DNA from 3 places in the Desulfofundulus salinus genome. Region 2 is predicted to be linked to each of the others. Evidence: riboswitches for the same ligand, from Rfam matches in the RefSeq annotation. Region 2 holds a riboswitch; each other region holds the start of a gene.
What was found. Region 2 has a riboswitch for cobalamin ahead of thiC (phosphomethylpyrimidine synthase ThiC). Riboswitches for the same ligand answer to the same signal wherever they lie in the genome.

Region 1 (2,200 bases), 330 kb from region 2:
GGCTCCTTTAAAGCCCGTCTCAATAAAGAGGGAGAACTGGATATTGTCCCCGGAAATTAATGCAATCAGGGAAGGTGATGGGTTTGCGCGAGGCTATTTTAATGGTCGCTCAATTGATGGCCCTGTCGGCCCGGACCGCTCCCAAGGGGCTCGGCCAGGATTATGTGGGTACCCGGGTGCTGTCGGGAGAAGAGCTCTCCCGGCTGGCTGATGAAATGGAACGCTTTGGAAGGGAGCGGGGCAAGGTTAATTTCGACCGTGATGCCGATAATGTACGCCGCTCCGATGCAGTATTGCTCATTTCCCTGACGGAAAACAAGCCTTTAGGTTTAAATTGCGGAGCCTGCGGTTACAGCCGGTGTGAGGATTTACAAAGCCACGAAGGACCGGAGTTTCCTGGACCTCTGTGCGCCTGGCGTCTTTTAGATGTGGGTATTGCCCTGGGATCGGCGGTCAAAACGGCCAGCCTCTTTAACGCCGACAACCGGATCATGTACCGGGTGGGTACGGTGGCCCGCCAGATGGGTTTACTCCAGGGTCCCATTGTGGTGGGTATTCCCATTTCTGCTACAGGCAAGAACATTTATTTTGATCGCCCGGTAAAGTGATACCGGTAAATTTTAATTTCAGATTCATGGCAGGAAAAATATCCGGGCACGTAGAACTAACAACTACATCAACAGGCAAATATTAAACATCAGCAGGTGCCCCCGTTTTTAACCGGGGGAGAATAGGGAATCAGGTGAAAATCCTGAGCGGTCCCGCCACTGTGATCGGGGAGCAACCTCCAACGGTATAAGCCACTGGCAAGGCACTCACTGATGAGCTGCTGAAGTATCCCCAGTTATTCAGCCGGTTGGCTGGGTAGCGAGCGACTTGAGCCGAGTATTAGTTTGGCCCGCGAGGCTCACCGGAGCGAACGAGGGCCAAAACCGGCTAGGTTGGAAAGTGGGGATAACTCACTGATGAGCTGATACATGCGATGGCACTTGTTTCAGCAATGGAAATGTAACAGCATGGTTTAATCATATCACTGGTGAGTGCTGGCTGGGAAGGCGGTTGGTTGTGAGGAACCGGAGCCAGGAGACCTGCCTGCTGATTCTTTCACCGCTGGATGATGGTAAAGTCCACGGCCTTGTTCGGGCTGTGGACTTTTTAATTTAATCTGAACTTTAACACGTGGGAGGTTGATCGTTTTGCTGCTGGAAAAGACCATTGCCGAAGTGGGAACGCTATACCTGGAGCCCATGGCTGAAGCCAAAAAACGGCTGGACAGTCTGATCAAGCCACCTGGCAGCCTGGGCCGGCTGGAGGAGCTGGCCGTCCAACTGGCCGGTATTACCGGCAACCCCCGCCCCGTGGTTGGCGACCGGGTGATTATCATTATGGCCGGGGATCACGGTGTGGTGGCCGAGGGAGTGAGTGTGGCGCCCCAGGAGATCACCCACCAGCAGATTCCGGCTTTCCTTTCGGGGGTGGCCGGTATCGGCGTGCTGGGGCGGCTGGCCGGCGCCCGCCTGGTAGTGGTGGACGTGGGAGTAGCGGTGCCGGTAGATTACCCCGGTGTGCTTAACCGGAAAGTGCGTCCCGGGACGGGGAACATTGCCCGCGGCCCGGCCATGACCCGGGAGGAAGCGGTACGGTCGGTGGAAGTGGGTATTGAGGTTGTCCAGGGGGAGATCGACCGGGGAGCCACTTTGATTGGCCTTGGCGATATGGGCATCGGAAACACCACTCCCAGCAGCGCCATTGCCGCGGTGCTGGGTGGTTATACCCCCGAGGAGGTTACCGGCAGGGGCACCCTGGTCAACGACCAGGTTCTGCGCCAGAAGATAAAAGTGGTAGCCATGGCGCTGGAAGTGAACCGGCCCGATCCAGCAGACGCTCTGGACGTGCTGGCCAAAGTGGGTGGGCTGGAGATTGGCGGCCTGGCCGGGGTTATTCTGGGGGCAGCCGCCCGGCGGGTGCCCGTGGTCATCGACGGCTTTATTACCACTGCGGCGGCCATGGTGGCGGTTGCCCTGCAGCCCCGGGTGAAGGAATTTATGATTGCTTCTCATCTTTCCGGCGAACAGGGCCATCGTTTGATGCTGGAGTATTTAGGACTGGTACCCATGCTTTACCTGAACATGCGCCTGGGTGAAGGAACCGGTGCGGCCCTGGCCATGCACCTGGTGGAGGCGGCCTGCCGGGTGATTAA
Region 2 (2,200 bases):
ATATGGTCGTATCCCGGAGCGATATCCGTAACCACCGGGCCGAAGACAAAATAGGGCGCGCCGTGGCAGAGCTGCTTTTCCAGCTGCACGGTGGCCTTCAGGTGCCCCAGGGGGACGTGCCCCGGCCCTTTGACCATCACCTGCACCTGCTGCTTCCGGGCCCGGGCCACCAGTTCCCCCAGCACCACCAGCTCCTGCACCTGGGCCGCGTCCAGGGAGTCGGCCAGGCAGCCTGGACGCCACCCATCGGCCAGGCTCAAGGTAACATCGTAGCGGCGGCAGATCTCCAGCAGCCGGTCGAAATGCTCGTAAAGGGGATTCTCCTGCTGGTTGTAAATCATCCAGCCCATTAAGTGGCTGCCCCCATGACTGACCAGGTAATCGACGCGGCGGTGCTTTCTGGCCGCCCGCAGGGTCTGCCAGGTGGTGGCGCAGTGCAGGGCCAGAAAATCCACCCCGTCGGCGGCCTGCCGCTCGATAACTTCGAACATTTCGTCCACCTTCATTTTTACCGCCGCCCCGTACTTCTCCCGGGCCTCGGCAAGGGCCTGGTACACGGGCAGGGTACCCACGGGCGTGGTCGTTGCCGCCAGCACGGCCCGCCGGGCACCGTCAATATCCCCGCACACACTCAAATCCATAATGGCATCAGTGCCGGCTTCCACGGCCGCCCGTACTTTAGCGACCTCGCCCTCGATGGTGTCCCCTTCCGCCGCCAGGCCCACACTGGCGCTTACCTTCACGGCAAAGCCCGTTCCGATGCCCACGGGATCGATGTTCTTTCTCGCGCGGTTGCGGGGTATGACGATGGTGCCTTGAGCCACTCCCCGGCGAACGAACTCCGGATCCACCCCCTCCCGCCCGGCCACCCTTTTCATTTCCGGGGTAATCTCACCGGCCAGGGCCCTGGCCATTTGCGTTGGCATTTCGCGACACCTCCGTTTGGTTAAAATAAAAAGTCCCCAGCCAAAACTTTACCTGGCTGAGGACTTTACCATCATCCTCCGCGCACGGCCGCCCTTTCGCGCGAGAGCAGCCATTCTCTCAAACAGGCAGGTCTCCTGGCTAACGGATCATCGCTTTTTATCCCGGCCTTCCCGGCCAAACCCCAGTGACCGGGATAAGCTCCCCGACTACAGTGGCGGGACCGCGCCGTTTCCGGGTGGTATGCCACCCGTCCGGACTTCCCTATTCTCCCCCTGCGGGGCACCTGTTTGACTATTCAGTTATTGTTTATATGGGATTCTACCACACCGGCCCGGCAACGTCAAGCAAAATTTGGAACGGTTATTTTATTTTTTGACTACCGGGTTGGCCAGCCGGCCGATGCCGGATATAACCACCTCTACCGTGTCCCCCGGCTGCACCGGCCCCACCCCTGCAGGCGTACCGGTAAGGATGATATCCCCGGGCAAAAGGGTCATGATGCGGGAGATAAAACTGACCAGCCGGTATACCGGAAAGATCAACTGGGACGTGGAGGAATGCTGTTTTCGCTCCCCGTTGAGGTAGAGCGAAACTTCCCTGTCTCCCGGGTCGACGCCGGTGACGATGTAGGGACCCAGGGGCAGGAAGGTGTCAAACGACTTGGCCCGGGTCCACTGCCCGTCCTTTTTCTGGAGGTCCCGGGCGGTAACGTCGTTGGCACAGGTATAGCCCAGTATGTACCCGGCCGCTTCTTCCTCCCGCACCTGCCGCGCCTTTTTCCCGATCACCACCGCCAGTTCGGCCTCGTAGTCCACCTGATGGCTCATGGCCGGGTAAACAATGGGTTCCCCGGGGCCGATCACGGCGGTGGACGGCTTCAGGAACAGGACCGGCTCATCCGGCAGGGCCATACCCAGCTCCAGGGCGTGGTCCCGGTAATTGAGCCCCACACACACCGCCTTGGTGGGCAGGCAGGGAGCCAGCAGGTCCAGCTCCGGCAGGGCGAACTGCCGCCCGGATACCGGTTCCAAAGATTGAAAGGGATCGGCCACCGGTAAAACCGTGTCACCTTCAACTATGCCGTAGAAAATTTCTCCCCTGTGATGAAAACGACCAATACGCATAAAAAAACACCCCTGCTACAGTTGATGAGATTTTGATGCTTTATTATTTTACCATACTTTTTACACATTTGGGGGTGAATACAGGGGCTTTTGCGCCCGGATGAAGGCGCTGACCAGGGCACCTTCATAGAGGGCCAGCTGCTGTTTCA
Region 3 (2,200 bases), 1.9 Mb from region 2:
GAAAATCAATAACAGGTTTTTTACACCGGTTCTCATTCTCATACCCCCCGGGATAAGACTCGCAGTTGTTCCAGTTCATGGCGGTTGTGAGCAACCAGGAAGTTAAAAACAATAATGGTCAGAATACCCTCGCTGATGGCCAGCGGCACCTGGGTTACCGCAAAGATACCCATGAACTTGATCATGGCCGCTACCACCCCGCCATGGGAAGCGGGAAAGGCCAGCGCCAATTGTATGGACGTGGTAACATAGGTCAACAGGTCACCTAAAAAGGCAGCCAAAAATACCGAAAGCCACCGGGGCAGGGCCAACCTTTCACCCAACCGGTAAATAACGTAGGCCACCAGGGGGCCCACCACCGCCATGGAAAAGGTGTTGGCCCCCAGCGTGGTTAAGCCGCCGTGAGCCAGCAGAACCGCCTGAAAGAGCAGCACGATGCAGCCCAATACGCTCATGGCCCACGGCCCGAAAAGTATGGCCCCCAGCCCGACGCCGGTGGGATGAGAACAGCTGCCGGTAACGGAAGGAAGTTTCAAAGCCGAAAGGACAAAGGCAAAGGCACCAGCCAGCCCCAGGAGCATTTTCACACCCGGGTCAACCTTTACGGCCTTTTGAATGGACAGGATACCTGCAACGAGAAACGGTAAGGTCAGAGCATACCAGAAAAGACACCACTTTAAGGGAAGAAACCCCTCCATTATGTGCATGGCCCAGGCATTTTGCTGGGGAAAGAACAGGAAAAGAAGAAAGAGAATGGATAAAAGGATCCCCGTATTCTTCCTCATAAAAAGACCTCCCTTATAAATAAGGTCACCCGGCAAGCGGCCCGCCCAACCATCACAAAGAAAACCCCCCGACCTGGTGCCGGGGGGTAATGTAACCGTGTGAACACAAAAAGGACATGCTCCACCGCTCCCCCGGTACAGATACTGAGGAGTGGAATAGGCATGTCCTCTGCTGCCCTCAGGTCATGGCCCCCTCAAGTCACCCAAAGTTTCCTTAAAAAAGTTGAAGGGGCTCCCCGGACAGTGGACCACATCACCCTTTAAGCCTTATCCCTCGGGATAAAGCACCTATTCCTGCAATCTGACATTTTTAAAAAACTAACAACCCCTGCGTGTCCGGGTGCAGGGGTAAAAGCATCCATACTCTAACCTCTTTCACCTCCCCATGGACCGTAGGTACAAACGGTGAAAAGGAACGGGCAGGTTTCCTGGCTCATGGATCACTGCCCCACCACGCCTTCCCAGCCCAGCACTCAGCCATGCTTATTTCCGTTCATTGCTACTTTAATCTTTATCATCAGCTAATCTCTGTCACAGCAGAATCAAATTAACTGAGTGCTGGGCCAGTGGCTTTGTGTGGCGGACTCCCCATTCACAGTGGCGGCACCGCGTCAGATTTTCACTGACTTCCCTCTATCCCTGTCTTTACCGGCAGGGAGCACCCGTCCACTTTATTCAATTGCCTAAATTATAGCACAACAGGTATACCCTGTCCAGAAATTTTCCCGCTCACAAACTTCCCAAACCTTAGTCCCAGAACCCCGTCGTAAAATTGCTGGTAAAAACGGCATTGCCTCCACGCCAAAAAATTTTAAAGACCTGTCCCTTTAGCGCAGCTCTTTAAAAGGCTAAATGAAAAGGTTTACATTGGCCTCGTCGGCTTCGGCCAGGTAAGTGGCCACCCCGGCAAACTCCAGACCGTCGATGAGTTCTTCTTTTCTTATGCCCATTACGTCCATGGACATGGTACAGGCAATCATCCTTATACCCTGCTCCCTGGCAGATTCGATAAGTTTCGGAAGGGGGGTAACATTTTGCTGCCTCATTACGATCTTCATCATTTTTGCACCCAGGCCGCCGAAATTCATCTTCGATATCCCCAGCTTGTTGGCACCCCTGGGCATCATCCAGCCGAACAGCGCCTGCAAAAAGCTCTTCTTTACCTTAACCTTCTCCGGCCTTCTCAGGGTGTTCAATCCCCAGAAGGTGAAAAACATGGTAACCTCGTCACCCATGGCGGCAGCGCCATTGGCTATGATAAAGGCGGCCATAACCCGGTCAAGATCACCGCTGAAGACGATGATGGTTTTTTTCATGTGCCTGCACCCCCGTACAAGTTATTTTAGTTAACCGGCAAGTTGAGGACAAAGATGTGGGACCGGTGCTTTTCTTCCAGCATAAAGAGGGCCTTCATA

Region 1: it holds a riboswitch for cobalamin, as region 2 does, so the genes downstream of both, cobT (nicotinate-nucleotide--dimethylbenzimidazole phosphoribosyltransferase) here and thiC (phosphomethylpyrimidine synthase ThiC) in region 2, are expected to answer to the same signal.
Region 3: it holds a riboswitch for cobalamin, as region 2 does, so the genes downstream of both, D7024_RS03255 (energy-coupling factor ABC transporter permease) here and thiC (phosphomethylpyrimidine synthase ThiC) in region 2, are expected to answer to the same signal.

Annotation. Positions count from the first base shown of each region.
Region 1 is NZ_RBWE01000001.1:2,232,782-2,234,981, reverse strand. It holds gene D7024_RS11460 (flagellar assembly protein A) at 1-60, shown strand, start outside; gene D7024_RS11455 (ferredoxin domain-containing protein) at 78-608, shown strand; cobalamin riboswitch at 685-837, shown strand; gene cobT (nicotinate-nucleotide--dimethylbenzimidazole phosphoribosyltransferase) at 1,197-2,200, shown strand, end outside.
Region 2 is NZ_RBWE01000001.1:2,563,511-2,565,710, forward strand. It holds gene thiC (phosphomethylpyrimidine synthase ThiC) at 1-926, opposite strand, end outside; cobalamin riboswitch at 1,035-1,229, opposite strand; gene D7024_RS12980 (fumarylacetoacetate hydrolase family protein) at 1,293-2,051, opposite strand; gene D7024_RS15450 (class I SAM-dependent methyltransferase) at 2,112-2,200, opposite strand, start outside.
Region 3 is NZ_RBWE01000001.1:628,383-630,582, reverse strand. It holds gene D7024_RS03260 (energy-coupling factor ABC transporter substrate-binding protein) at 1-36, opposite strand, end outside; gene D7024_RS03255 (energy-coupling factor ABC transporter permease) at 39-785, opposite strand; cobalamin riboswitch at 1,187-1,466, opposite strand; gene D7024_RS03250 (DsrE/DsrF/DrsH-like family protein) at 1,634-2,101, opposite strand.